Regions from separate parts of the Spongiibacter sp. genome, predicted to be linked through region 1. Evidence: predicted binding sites of a transcription regulator. Region 1 holds the regulator's gene; each other region holds the start of a gene.
What was found. Region 1 encodes sigma-54, which starts transcription at its own class of promoters, with help from an activator protein. Its sites were predicted from a motif close to TGGCACANNNNTTGCNNT; they were not measured.
Positions count from the first base shown of each region.

Region 2: a site for sigma-54 is predicted at 1,674-1,691, ahead of AC5DB9_RS06250 (ammonium transporter). Genes of this name have one in related genera too.
Region 3: a site for sigma-54 is predicted at 1,593-1,610, ahead of glnL (nitrogen regulation protein NR(II)). Genes of this name have one in related genera too.

Region 1 covers NZ_CFHTQA010000003.1:122,251-126,981, reverse strand. Annotated here, with positions in the region: gene rapZ (RNase adapter RapZ) at 1-830, opposite strand, end outside; gene ptsN (PTS IIA-like nitrogen regulatory protein PtsN) at 836-1,291, opposite strand; gene hpf (ribosome hibernation-promoting factor, HPF/YfiA family) at 1,325-1,612, opposite strand; gene AC5DB9_RS02425 (RNA polymerase factor sigma-54) at 1,689-3,170, opposite strand; gene lptB (LPS export ABC transporter ATP-binding protein) at 3,303-4,028, opposite strand; gene lptA (lipopolysaccharide transport periplasmic protein LptA) at 4,028-4,576, opposite strand; gene lptC (LPS export ABC transporter periplasmic protein LptC) at 4,560-4,731, opposite strand, start outside.
Region 2 covers NZ_CFHTQA010000011.1:13,717-18,447, forward strand. Annotated here, with positions in the region: gene AC5DB9_RS06235 (carbon-nitrogen hydrolase family protein) at 1-1,129, shown strand, start outside; gene AC5DB9_RS06240 (hypothetical protein) at 1,151-1,330, shown strand; gene AC5DB9_RS06245 (DUF2061 domain-containing protein) at 1,311-1,538, opposite strand; gene AC5DB9_RS06250 (ammonium transporter) at 1,737-3,047, shown strand; gene AC5DB9_RS06255 (hypothetical protein) at 3,044-3,664, shown strand; gene AC5DB9_RS06260 (enoyl-CoA hydratase/isomerase family protein) at 3,668-4,731, opposite strand, start outside.
Region 3 covers NZ_CFHTQA010000010.1:63,679-68,409, forward strand. Annotated here, with positions in the region: gene glnA (glutamate--ammonia ligase) at 1-783, shown strand, start outside; gene AC5DB9_RS06025 (DUF4124 domain-containing protein) at 901-1,401, shown strand; gene glnL (nitrogen regulation protein NR(II)) at 1,644-2,720, shown strand; gene ntrC (nitrogen regulation protein NR(I)) at 2,717-4,144, shown strand; gene AC5DB9_RS06040 (tRNA (cytidine(34)-2'-O)-methyltransferase) at 4,150-4,614, opposite strand; gene secB (protein-export chaperone SecB) at 4,654-4,731, opposite strand, start outside.

The DNA of each region.
Region 1 (4,731 bases):
TGGAGATCAGGGCATTGTGCTCTGAGTGCTGCTGCAAGGCGCTCTACCATATACACGGAGCGGTGCTGGCCACCTGTGCAGCCAATGGCAACGGTGAAGTAGCTGCGGTTACCTTTTTCGATATGTGGCAGCCAGTGTTCCAGATAATTGAGAATGTCCCGGTACATGGTTTCGACCATCGGCTGCCCGTCGAGAAAGTTTCTGACACCTTCGTCGCGGCCACTCAGGGCGCGCAGAGACTCATCCCAGTGAGGGTTGGGCAGCATGCGCAGATCGTAGACCTGATCGGCATCTATTGGCAGGCCGCGTTTAAAGCCAAATGATTTCAACTGCAGCGACATACGATTGGCGTCGACACCCAGCACCCTGTCGCGGATTGTGGCGCGCAGCTCATGTACTGTCATATCGCTGCTGTCGATGGTTAATGACGCTTCCATCACTACGGGTTCGAGCAGCGTGGTTTCCTGTCGTATTGCATCGCTGAGCGGTTGATTCGCCGTGGTCAACGGGTGGCGACGGCGAGTCTCGCTGAAGCGTTTTATCAACTTGTCGTCGCTGGCATCCAGAAAAATGATTCGCAACTGTGCGAGGTCCCGAACCTGCTCGCAAAGGGACTTGAAGCGCGAGAGTTCGTCAGGAGAGTTGCGGGCGTCGATACAAACGGCGACCTGTTGATGGACCTTGAGCTGGCTTTGCGAGAGCTCATGTACCAGCGCCGGTAACAGGGAAACTGGTAGGTTGTCGATGGCGTAAAAGCCCTCGTCCTCCAGTTGATGAAGTGCCGTACTTTTCCCTGATCCCGAGCGGCCACTGATAATGATCAGTTTCATGGCAATCAGGGCGCGCGGGTTACAGCAGTAGTGTACAGGGCTTCATCGCTGCCCGCGCTGCGCAGCTGTTGACGAAAGCCGTCGTCGTTAAACACATTGGCTAGACTGGCCAGCACTTTGATGTGCTCGTCGTGGGCTTCCGCAGGAACAATGAGTGCGAACACCAGGTCGACGGGTTGATCGTCGATGGCCTCGAAATCGATGGGCTCGGCGAGCTTCAGCAGAATGCCGGTAATCGCCGTACACTGCTGGCTTCGGCAGTGGGGAATCGCAACCCCGTGACCGATACCCGTGCTACCCAGTCGCTCTCGGGCAAGGAGTTCGTTGAACAGATCGTCAGCGCTGAACTGGCTATTGTCGTCGGCGACAAATACCGAGATCTGTTCAAGAAGACGTTTTTTACTGCCTACGGACGTACCCCAGTGGGTACGTCCTTGGCTCAGTATCGCATTAAGGCTCATATTATTAGGTATCCGGAAAAACCGGCCCGGTGCTTACCGGCCCAGGTGTTTTTCCTTGTGTTTGATCAACTGGCGATCCAGCTTGTCGGTCAGGCTGTCGATCGCAGCATACATATCTTCCGATTCGCATGTGGCGAACAGGTCCGCGCCTGCCACATGCACTGTCGCTTCCGCTTTTTGTACCAGCTTCTCGACTGAGAGCGTAACGTCCGTATTGGTGATATTGTCGAAATGTCGTTGCAGTTTGGCAAGCTTGTTATTGACGTATTCACGCAGTGCCGGTGTAACTTCAACGTGGTGACCACTGACAGTTATCTGCATATCTTGCTCCTTTTACACTCAGATCGTCCTGCGCCTCCCGGCGTAGGGTCAGGGCTGCGCGATTTAACGCAGCCAGCTATACCAGTCGCTTCCGCTCATTAGAGGGGGGAATGACCAGTGATTCTCGGTACTTGGCGATGGTTCTCCGCGCGACCTTGATACCCTGTTCGGCCAACAGTTCGGTAATCTTGCTGTCACTGAGTGGCTTCCGCGGATTTTCTGCGGCGATCAGCTTTTTGATCAGCGCGCGAATGGCGGTCGATGAGCACTCGCCGCCGGTATCGGTCGATACGTGGCTGGAGAAAAAGTATTTCAGCTCGTAAATGCCCCGCGGTGTATGCATGTACTTCTGGGTGGTGACCCGCGAGATCGTGGATTCGTGCATGCCCACGGCGTCGGCAATGTCATGCAACACCAGCGGTTTCATCGCCTCGTCGCCGTATTCGAGAAAGCCTCGCTGATACTCGACGATTTTGCTGGCGACTTTCATCAGGGTTTCATTGCGGCTCTGCAGACTTTTGATAAACCAGCGCGCTTCCTGGAGGTTGTCGCGAATATAGTCTTTTTCGCTGCTGGTACTGCTTTTGGCCAGTGCCGCATAGTGCGAGTTGATTTGGATTTTCGGGGCAATATCCGGGTTGAGTTCCACCAGCCAGCGGCCGTCTTTTTTACTGACGAAGACATCCGGGACGACGTATTCGGTATCGCCGCTACTGATTGCATCGCCGGGCGTGGGGTTCAGGGACTGGATCAGCAGCAGTGTATCCCGAAGCTGATCTTCCTTGAGGCGACAGCGGCGCATAATCTGGTTGTAGTCGCGGTTGCCAAGCTGGTCCATGTGCTGCTCTACAATCTGCATGGCCTCTTGCAGATAAAGCGTCTCGCGGGGCAACTGCCGCAACTGGATAAGCAGACACTCCTGTAAATCACGGCCACCGACGCCGGGGGGGTCGAACTGCTGAATCAAGTGAAGGACGGCGTGGACTTCTTCGATTTCGACGTCTTCATTGTCGAAGGCATCCACCAAGTCTTCAGGCGTGACGGTCAGGCGGCCTTTTTCGTCGATGGCGTCGATGATGGCATCGGCAATGAACTGATCGATTTCAGACAGGCGACTCAGGTTGAGCTGCCAGCGAAGGTGGTCTTGCAGGGAATCTGAGCTGCCGTGGCGGTAGTCATTGCTGTAATCGTCATCGCCGCTGGGAGCGCTGCTCGCCGGGCCGGAGCTTTGGTAAACGTCATCCCATTGGCTGTCTACCGGCAGGTCCTCGGGTATTTCACTGCGCTCGGCCCATTCGCTGTCAGCGTCGCTGGCGGTGGGCTCGTTTTCGTTGCTGCTGCTGTCGTTTTTGGTATCGCTGCTTTTTGACTGGATGTTGCTGTCTTGCTCGGGGGTGTCGTTTTCTTCCTCCAGTTCCAGAAGCGGGTTGGAGTCCAAGGCAGACTGGATTTCCTGTTGAAGGTCGAGGGTGGACAGTTGCAATAAACGAATCGCCTGTTGCAGCTGGGGGGTCATGGTCAGCTGCTGACCGACTTTAAGCTGGAGCGATTGTTTCATAGGCAGCGGTTTCTACTACACCAAATTCTGAAGACATTTGTGCCTGATTGGCGGCACTTTAAGGTCAGTGTAGTCCTGCCGGAGAGCGGCTGCAATAGGCGTATAAAGCAATTGCTGTGCCGATTTTTCCTATCACAACGTGAACTTATCGCCAAGATAAATATCCCTGACGACCTGGTTGTTGAGTACGGATTCGGCGTTGCCTTCGGCAACAATACGACCTTCGCCGACGATGTAGGCTTTTTCGCAGATATCGAGGGTTTCTCGTACATTGTGATCGGTGATTAACACGCCGATTCCGCGGGCCTGAAGGTGTCGAATAATGTGCTGTATGTCGTTAACCGAGATGGGGTCGACGCCGGCAAAGGGCTCGTCGAGCAAAATAAAACTCGGCTCTGTCGCCAGCGCGCGAGCGATTTCGACGCGTCGGCGCTCGCCGCCGGACAGCGCCATGCCGGGCGATTTACGGATGTGGGTAATGTGGAATTCCTGCAGCAGGGCGTCGAGCTTTTCTTTTCGCTGGCGACGGTTGAGGTCGCTGCGGGTTTCCAGAATCGCCATGATGTTGTCGGCGACGCTGAGTTTGCGAAAGATCGACGCTTCCTGGGGCAGGTAGCCAACACCGTGGCGGGCTCGGCCTTGAATTGACAGCGATGTCAGATCTTTGCCATCCAGCTCTATGCGGCCCCTGTCGGCGTTGACGATGCCGACAATCATGTAGAAACACGTGGTTTTGCCCGCGCCGTTGGGGCCCAGCAGGCCGACTATTTCGCCGCTGTTGATGCTCAGTGACACATCCTTGATCACCTCTCGCCCTTTATAGGCTTTGGCGAGATGGCTGGCTTTTAGTACGGGCATCAGGGCGTGCTCTCGGTGTCGGGTTCTGGCGCCGGTTCAGTCTCGGGGGGTTCCGTGCCGGGTTGTTGGGGCTGCAGTGTCATCTGCACGCGGCCATCGAGGCTTCGGCTGCCGCCATCGGCGACCACCAGTTGCTTGCGCCCGCTGTACACAATGCGGTCACCACTGATTTTTGAACCCTGATGGCGAATGGTGGCGTCTTTCTGCAGCAGAATTTCCTCATCGCTCAGGCTGTATTCGATCAGTCTGGCGCTCGCGGAGACTACCCCTTCTTCAGCCCGGGGCTGCTGTTCAAAATACGCCGGGCTGCCATGGGCGATGACTTTCTGCACCTTGCGGTCGTCCTCGACAATAATCAGCTTGTCTGCGCGGATTTTCAGGCTTCCCTGAGACATGTTCACGTTGCCGGTATAAATGCCCTGGTTGTTCTCGTAGGTGGCCTTGTCCGAGCTGAGGTTGATCGGCTGGCTGCGGTCGTTGGGTAATGCGCTGACCGTCAGTGGCATGGCCAGCAGGCACAGTAGCTGGAGTTTACTGCTGAGGTTCATAGTGTCCCTTTACCTGTGAAAGGAGCTCGACGCGTTCCTGTTTGAGGTCAGCGCGCATGCCCACCGAAGTCGTTGTGCCATTGGGCAGTTTAAGGTCGAGCGGCTGAGCTGTCGCGACGGTGCTGTGTTCCAGGTCAATAGTCAATTGTTGGGTA
Region 2 (4,731 bases), on a different contig from region 1:
GCCCGGCCTCAGCAAGCGCCTGCGCCGTTTTGGCACAGCCGAACATTACCTCGAGGCGGTACTCAACAAGCAAGTGCGCGATCCGGTACTGTCCTTCCAGATTGGCAACGGCTTTGAGGCCATCGGGGTGGTTGAGCACTACCTCGATACCGACCGGGACTCACTGGGCTACGGTGCCCATATGGTGTGGCACAACCCCAAGATCGATCGCGATGCCAAACCCGGCCACGACAAGCACTATGGCGGTCGCCAGCCCGACACTATTCGCGTGGGCACGGTGCAATATATGCAGCGTCGCGTGCAGTCCTTCTCCGAATTCATGTCGCTGGTGGAATACTTTGTCGATGTGGTTGCCGACTACAAGGGCGACTTTGTGGTGTTTCCAGAGCTGATTACCCTGCAGCTGCTGTCGATTGAAGATCAGGAGCTGAACCCGCAGGAATCCATTGAAGCACTGACCAAGTACACACCCCGCTACCGCGAGGCCATGCAGGATCTGGCGGTGCGCTACAACATCAATATCATCGGCGGCTCGCACCCTACGCGGGTTGCCAATGGCCGGGTGGAAAACATCTCCTACGTGTTTCATCGCGATGGCCGTATTGATGAGCAGCCCAAAATTCACCCGACGCCCAACGAGGTGTACTGGTGGAATATTGAAGGCGGCAGCAGCCTGAATGCCATCGACACCGACTGCGGGCCGATTGGCGTGCTGGTTTGCTACGACGCCGAATTCCCGGAGCTGTCGCGGCATCTGGTGAATCAGGGCGCACAGATTCTGTTCGTACCGTTCTGTACCGACGAGCGTCAGGGCTATATGCGCGTGCGCTATTGCTGTCAGGCAAGAGCCGTAGAGAACCAGATCTACGTGGTCATGTCAGGCAACGTCGGCAACCTGCCCAATGTCGCCAACATGGACATTCAATATGCCCAAAGCTGTATTCTGACGCCCTGCGATTTCTCCTTTGCCCGTGACGGCATTGCAGCCGATACCACGCCCAATGTCGAAACGGTCGCGATTGCCGACCTGCGGCCGGAGAGCCTGCACATCGCCCGCAACAGCGGCACGGTACAAAACCTGCGGGACCGTCGCCACGACTTGTATCAAATGAAATGGCGGGGCCAATAGGCCCCGCGGGAAGAAGGTTTTATGTCTACGCTACTCAGCATTCTGGCGCTGCTGTTCCTGGCACTGTTTGTACTCATCCCGCTGATTGAGCGATTTGCGCCCCGTGCCAGCCCGGAACAGCAGCAGCGTATCAGTCGCTGGATTCTGCCGCTGGTCGCGATCGGACTGGTCGCCGCACTGATTAAGCACCTAATGTCGTGAAACGCATCTCGGCCGCATTATCCTGGACCTGAGCCTGTTTGGCCCGCGCACGCTCCCAGAAACGCTCGTGGAAGTAGAAGGCCACCGTGTTGACAGCAGGCTCCACCAGCGCCATCAAGCCGCCAATGACAAAACTGCCCGTCAACAGGTACGCCACCGTGAACGCAACGGAAAAGTGCATAATGGCAAAGCTGATGGTCTTCTTCATGGCCGGGGCCCTCAATCAATAATGATTCTCACTTGCAATCTATCTTAACAGCTCCCCCTCTCCCCGCAATAAGATTGTTTGTATGCTTTTAATTGGTTTCAGCGATCAATCAGGCCCTGTCTCGCTATTTTTTAGTGGCACAACAGTTGCTTCGCCCCAGACAGATACCGGACGCCCTCTGCGAATAAGGACTCTGTCATGCGTTTTCCTCTCCTCCCCCTGCTCGCCTTGCTGAGCCTGATAAGCCCCGCCGCCCTGGCCGATGACGCTCTGCCGCAGGACGCGGGCAATATGGTCTGGCTGGTGTGTGCCAGCGCGCTGGTGTTCTTGATGCAGGCGGGGTTTGCGCTGCTTGAATCGGGCATGTCTCGCAGCAAAAATGCCCTAAATGTGGTCATGAAAAACTACATGGATGTCTGTTTTGGTACGGTCGTGTTCTGGCTCATCGGCTACGGCCTGATGTTTGGCAGCAATCCCACCGGATGGCTGGGCACCGACCTGTTTGCCCCCTCGGAAATGGACCCCATGGGTTACGGGGTGCTGCTGTTCCAAACAATGTTTGCCGCCACCGCCGTCACGATCGCCAGCGGCGCCATGGCAGAGCGTACCTGCTTCGATGGCTATCTGCTGGGCGCGCTGGTGGTCACGGCATTGATCTACCCGATCTTTGGCAGTTGGGTCTGGAACAGCGGTGGCTGGCTGGCGGAACGCGGGTTTATCGATTTTGCGGGTTCAACAGTGGTGCACTCCGTCGGCGCCTGGGTGGCGTTGGCAGGGATCATCGTGATTGGCCCCCGGCTGGGCCGCTTCGGCCGCGATGGCCGCCCCCGCGAAATTCGCGGACACAACCTCACCCTGGTCGCACTGGGCGGCTTTATTCTCTGGTTCGGCTGGTTTGGCTTCAATGGTGGCTCAACACTGGAAGCCTCAACCGATATCGGCCTGATCAACCTGAATACCCAGCTGGCTGCAGCGGCTGGTGCCACGGGCAGTATGTTGCTGGCGAGTCTGCTGCGCCGCCCCATTCTGCTAACCGAGACCGTCAACGGCAGCCTTGCCGGGTTGGTCGCCATCACGGCGGGTTGCGCGTCGATGACACCCACATTTGCCCTGCTAACCGGCTTGATTGGCGGCATTATCTGCACACTGGGCGGCCAGCTGCTGCTGCGACTGCAGTTGGATGACGTTGTCGGCGCGGTCAGCGTTCACGGCTTTGCCGGTGCCTGGGGCACCCTCGCGGCAGGTCTGTTCCTGAAAGACAATATGTTCGACGGCCAACAGGTGATGACGCAACTTGTCGGCATTGGCGCCTGTTTTATCTGGAGCTTCGGCACGGCGCTGATGATGTATTTCGCCATCGACAAATTGCTGGGATTACGCGCTAACTCGCAGCATGAGCAACGCGGCCTGGATTTAAGCGAGCACGCAGAAATTGGCTACCCCGAATTCCCTTCGGGTCAACATGCCTACACCGCTGATCGCGCCGCTGACCTGGAGTGGAAACCATGAGTCAGGCGGCCATTCCCCTGCACCGACAGGCGATCGAAGACGGCCTGCGCGAGTTTCTCGACGACGCCTCGCTGCAGCAGGCCATGGACCACTGGCAACGTCAGTATGCAGACCAGCCGAGTACGGCTCTGCAGCGTTTCGTCAGCGACATTTACAGTGCATACGACATTTCCGCCAGCCGCGCGACGGTGCTGAGAAGCCTGCTGAAAGCCATCAATCTGAATGGAGATGCACTGCCCGGTGCCCCCAAATCGCGACGAACCGGCGCGCCCCTCAATCAGCGCTCAGAAGCGTTTTCACTGCTTATTGACGCGATCATGGTGCAACTGGAGGCCGAGGAACAGCGACGTCTGTTGCTGGAGTATTTCGCGGCACTGCGCAAAAAACACCTGCCGCCGGGCCTGCTGATTACGCTGCAAAGCTGGCTGGCCAAGCGCGATGCCAGCGCGGCACCCAATGCCGACAATGCGCAGCTGCGCTTTTTGCTGAATCAGTTATACATACTGCTCTGTGATCACCTGGGCCCGGTCAAAGCCGACCGATGTCTGGCTCGAGCCGTTAACAATGTGAATCAGCAGTATCCGTCGATGGAGGAGTTGGTCAGTCAGTTTCTATAGCGTTCAGCGGCCGAGGTCCGCCAATGGGTGGCGGTCCCAGGGCGGAACAAACAGCGCATTGGTCTCCTCGTCCGGCACCTCGTCGACACAGCGGTAGCACCAATTGGGGCATTCATCGCGGTCCTTGAAGCGCGCCCGCACGCCTTCAGCAAATTCCGGGTCGCGAAGACGATTTGCCGCCAGTACCATTTCCAAGCGGAAAACATCGGCGAGTCCAAGGCCACGACTGTCGGCAAACTGCCTGACAATCAACTTCAAGGCGCTGGCCGCGCCGCGATTAGCGCCATCCAACGCCAATGCCAGCCAGTCATTGCGACGGGCATCGCGTTCAAGCGCCGCCTGTAAGGCCCTCACACAACGACGCTCGCAGTGCTTATCTATCCATGGTCGATGCGCCTTCAACGGCGCGTCTTGCAAGCTGACCCCCTGCTCCACTTCCCAGTCAGTGAGGCAATCGGTGAGCAGTTCGCTGTTTGCTTCCGGATCCTCTTCCCAGGACAGCTCAAGCAGGCTGTTGAGCAAGCTCTCCTTGCTCTGGGAATCCCAGCAGTAATCCGCCAAGCCGGAATACAAGGCATCAGCCGGACCCAGTTCAACGCCTGTCAGAGCGGCAAACAGGCCGGTGTGCCCCGGCATCTGCCCGAGATACCAACTGGCGCCCGCGGTAGGGATGAGTCCAATACTGGCTTCGGAGACCGACAACTGACTGCGTTCAGTGACAATGCGGTGACTGGCACCGGCCATCAGCCCCAATCCGGCGCCGCGCACCCGACCGTCGGCCCAGCAGATCACCGGCTTGGGAAAGGTGTGGATGAGATAGGCTGCCATGTACTCGCAACGCAGCAGAGCCTCAGCCTCAATGGCCGCACCGCCGGGATTTGCCAGAGCCGATTCCAGCATCCGCAATACATCGGCGCCGCCGCAAAACCCGCGGTCACCGGCGCCGTCGATAAACACCGCCACCGCCTCAGCATCGTCGCGCAACACTATCAGTGTGTGCAGCAGACGCTCAGCCATTTCCGGGCCAATGGCATTCAGTTTCGCCGGGGCGTTGAGGGTCAGCCTGG
Region 3 (4,731 bases), on a different contig from region 1:
CACCACCACGAAGTCGGCACCGCCGGTCAGTGTGAAATCGGTGTCGGCCCGAACTCTGCCGTTAAGAAAGCTGACGAAGTACAGGTACTGAAGTACTGTGTACACAACGTGGCCCACGCCTACGGCAAAACTGCCACCTTCATGCCCAAGCCTGTTGTCGGCGACAACGGTAGCGGCATGCACGTACACATGTCTCTGAGCAAAGACGGCCAGAACCTGTTCACCGGCGACACTTACGGCGGCCTGTCTGAAACTGCGCTGTACTACATCGGCGGTGTTATCAAGCACGCTCGCGCTATCAACGCCTTCACCAATGCTTCTACTAACTCGTACAAGCGTCTGGTTCCCGGCTTCGAAGCGCCCGTTATGCTGGCCTACTCTGCCCGTAACCGCTCTGCCTCTATCCGTATTCCGTTCATCAGCAACCCGAAAGCGCGCCGTATCGAAGTTCGCTTCCCGGATCCCTCTGCGAACCCCTACCTGGCTTTCGCAGCCCTGCTGATGGCTGGCCTGGACGGCATCCAGAACAAGATCCACCCCGGCGATGCTGCTGACAAAGATCTGTACGACCTGCCTGCAGAAGAAGCCGCGGAAATCCCAACTGTTGCCTCTAGCCTGGAGCAAGCGCTGCAAGCTCTGGACGCAGACCGCGCCTTCCTGACCGCTGGCGGCGTCTTCGACGACGACATGATCGACGCTTACATCGAGCTGAAATCACAAGAGATCGAGCGCCTGAACATGACCACTCACCCTGTTGAGTTCGACATGTACTACAGCGTATAAGGCCTGGGCCTGATCGCAGAAAGCCCGCTTCGGCGGGCTTTTTTTATGCCTGCGGCAAAGACTTGCCAGCGGCGCGTTGGCATCGCACACTGAACGGAAATACCGGGACAGATGACCATGCGCCACGCTCCTACGCTGCTATTTCTATTCCTGTCACTGCTGGCTACAGCAGTTTATGGTGAGATCTACCGCAGCACTGACGAACAGGGACAAGCGGTATTCAGCGACGCGCCAAAGCCGGGCTCTACCCCTGTGGAGCTAGCCCCCACTAACACCACTCCTGCGGTGTCACCCAGCACCCAGCCACACTCATTCCCAAAAGTACTCGGCCCCGCACCTAACACACTGAACATTCAGCAGCCCGGCAATGGCCAGGTTCTGCCCAATGGCCGCACTCCCACGCCTGTCGCCGTGCGCCTTGCCCAGCCGCTCAAAGACGGGCAGCGCATCCGCATTCGCGTTGACGGCAAGGTGTTGAGTGAGGGCGCAACCACCTCCACCAGCATCCCCTTCCTACACCGCGGCGAGCACCAAATCAGCGCAGAATTAGTGGATCACAATGGCCGTATCGTCAGTCGCGACCAGGTCACGGTCATCAGTCGCTGGCCGAATAATTAACCTCGGCGAAAAAACACCAAATAAACGCGCCTCCCTTCACGCGCCAAGCACCATCTTGGTGCATACTGTTTTTCTACAACACTCATCGCGACCCAATTACGGGCGGCGAATAATCGCCCGACCCAGCGCAGGGCAAGGCCTTCCGCAGCCTGCCATGCCATGTGCTGGATTGTGACCCCGATTTAGGGCGCTGGCCTGGATATTGCTTTCTTATGCCCCATAACGAAGACAGCCGCGACGCTATGCCCCCAAACAATCTGCACCACCACATACTCGACAACCTGAAGACAGCAATCTTGCTGGTCGAGCCCAATCTGACCGTCAGCTATATCAATCCGGCGGCGGAGTCTCTGCTTGCGGTGTCAGATCAGCGTATCCACGGGGAAGCCATCACCACACTGTTTCACGAGGAAGAAGACACCGTCGTGAAACTTCTGGATGCCATCAATAACCGCGAGGCTTACACCAAGCGCGAGACCGTACTCACATTGCGCTCCGGCGAGGAAATCACGGTCGATTACGCGGTAACTCCGATTGTTGATACCCGCCGCACATCACTGATCATCGAACTGCAGCCGTTGGACCGACTGCTGCGCATCAGCCGGGAAGAAGGGCTGCTGACCTCACAGCAAAGCAGTAAGGCTCTGCTTCGCGGCATCGCCCACGAAATCAAAAACCCGCTCGGCGGTCTCCGCGGTGCGGCGCAGCTACTGGCCAGAGAACTGGATGACCCGCGCCTGCACGACTACACCAACATCATCATTGAAGAGGCCGACCGCCTGCGCAATCTGGTGGACAATATGCTCGGCCCCAACAAGGTACCCGATCAAAAGCCCACCAACATCCACGAGGTACTGGAGCGCGTGCGGCAGTTGATTGAGGTCGAAAGCAGCGGCAATGTGCGCATTATTCGCGATTACGACCCCAGCATCCCCGACATCACCGGTGATAGGGAGCAGCTTATCCAGGCCGTGCTGAATATCATGCGCAATGCCCTGCAGGCGCTGAACCAGTCGCCACCGGAACACGAAACGCCCAGCATTACCCTGCGCACGCGCACGCTGCGACAGTTCACCATCGGATCGCACCGCCACCGCCTCGTCTGCCGTGTGGACATTATCGACAATGGGCCGGGCATCCCTCCCGATATCGCGCAATCCATCTTCCTGCCTATGATCAGTGGCCGCGCCGACGGCTCAGGACTCGGGCTTTCCATCTCCCAGTCCATCCTCAACCACCACCAAGGCCTTATAGAGTGCCGCAGCGAACCCGGTCGAACGGAGTTCTCGCTGTTTATTCCCGTGGAGCATGAGCAATGACACAGAACAGCACCGTATGGGTTGCCGACGATGACAAGTCCATCCGCTGGGTATTGGAGAAAGCCCTTACCCAGGCGGGTATCGACACTCGTAGTTTCGAGACCGGCGATGCACTGCTCGCCCACCTGGAAACCGGCGCCCCCGATGCGGTGATCAGCGATATCCGCATGCCCGGCATGGACGGCTTGAAGCTGCTGTCACGTATTGGCGACATTCACCCTGGCCTGCCAGTCATTATCACCACCGCTCACTCCGACCTCGATAGCGCGGTCGCCTCCTATCAGGGCGGCGCGTTTGAGTATCTGCCCAAGCCCTTCGACGTGGATGAAGTCGTCGCCACCACCCAGCGCGCCCTTCAGCACGCGGAGAAAAACAAAGCGACCCTGCCGGAAGAACAACCGCTGGAAAGCACCGAAATTATTGGTGAAGCCCCGGCCATGCAGGAAGTATTTCGCGCCATCGGTCGGCTATCGCAGTCCAACATCACGGTGTTGATTAACGGTGAATCCGGTACCGGTAAAGAACTTGTCGCACAGGCCCTGCATCGCCACAGCCCCCGCGCGAGCAAGCCTTTTATTGCGCTGAACATGGCCGCCATTCCCAAAGACCTGATGGAGTCGGAACTGTTCGGCCACGAGAAAGGCGCCTTTACCGGCGCCACCGCTCAACGTCGTGGACGTTTTGAACAGGCCAACGGCGGCACTCTGTTTCTGGACGAGATCGGCGATATGCCCGCCGAAACCCAGACCCGCCTGTTGCGGGTGCTGGCCGACAGTGAGTTCTACCGTGTTGGCGGTCACACGCCGGTGAAAGTGGATGTGCGCATCATCGCCGCCACCCACCAAAACCTTGAAAAACTGGTGCAGAACAACAGCTTTCGGGAAGACCTTTTTCACCGCCTCAACGTGATTCGCATTCATCTGCCGAAACTGGCAGAGCGCCGCGAAGACATTCCCAAACTGATGCAGCACTTTTTCACCAAAGCCGGCAGCGAATTGAACGTTGAACCCAAACGCCTGCTGCCAGATACCGAGGAATACCTCAGCCAGCTGGACTGGCCGGGCAACGTCCGCCAACTGGAAAATACCTGCCGCTGGCTGACGGTGATGGCCTCAGGCCGGGAAGTCCATATCGACGACCTCCCGCCCGAGCTGCTGCAGCGCAGTGAAAGCGGAGAGACCGGCACCCCGGCCTCAAACTGGCAGGAGAATCTGCGTCGCTGGGCCGATCAGGAATTACTGCTGGGCCGCGACAAGCTGCTGGATCGCGCGGTGCCCGAGTTTGAGAAAGTGATGATTGAGGTCGCGCTGAAACACACTCACGGCCGCCGCCGCGATGCAGCCAACCTGCTGGGCTGGGGCCGCAACACCCTCACCCGCAAAATCAAAGAGCTGAATATGGGTGGCGACGAAGACGACGAATAAGTCGTCTACAACGCGCCCTCAAACCCCTGCTGCCGCCAGGCCTCGTAGCTGACCAGTGCCACGGTGTTGGATAAATTGAGGCTGCGTGCGTCTGCCATCATCGGCACTCTCAGGCAGTGATCCGGACCCAGCGACTCGCGGATATCGGCGGGCAAACCTGCCGTTTCCGAACCAAATAACAACACGTCTCCGGGCTGGTAGCTCACATCGGCATAGCTGCGTTTGCCCTTGGTGGTCAGCGCAAAAATTCGTCGTCCAGCAACGGACTGCAGAAACGCCGCGTAATCCGCGTGACGTGTCACTCTCGCCAAGTCGCGATAGTCCAGCCCTGCACGGCGCAGCTTCTTCTCTTCCAGATCAAAACCCAGCGGCTCAATCAGGTGTAGATGGCAGCCATTATTTGCCACCAGCCGAATAATATTGCCGGTATTGGGAGCGATCTTCGGCTCGTGAAGAGCAATGTGAAACACGAGGGGAATGGCCGGGGCTCACACCCCGGCAGTCATCGACTAGTGAGTCGTGGCACTGTCGCCAGCTTCGGCCGCTTTCTGCTCGGCCTGTTGCTTGGCTTGGCGATAGAGCGCTTC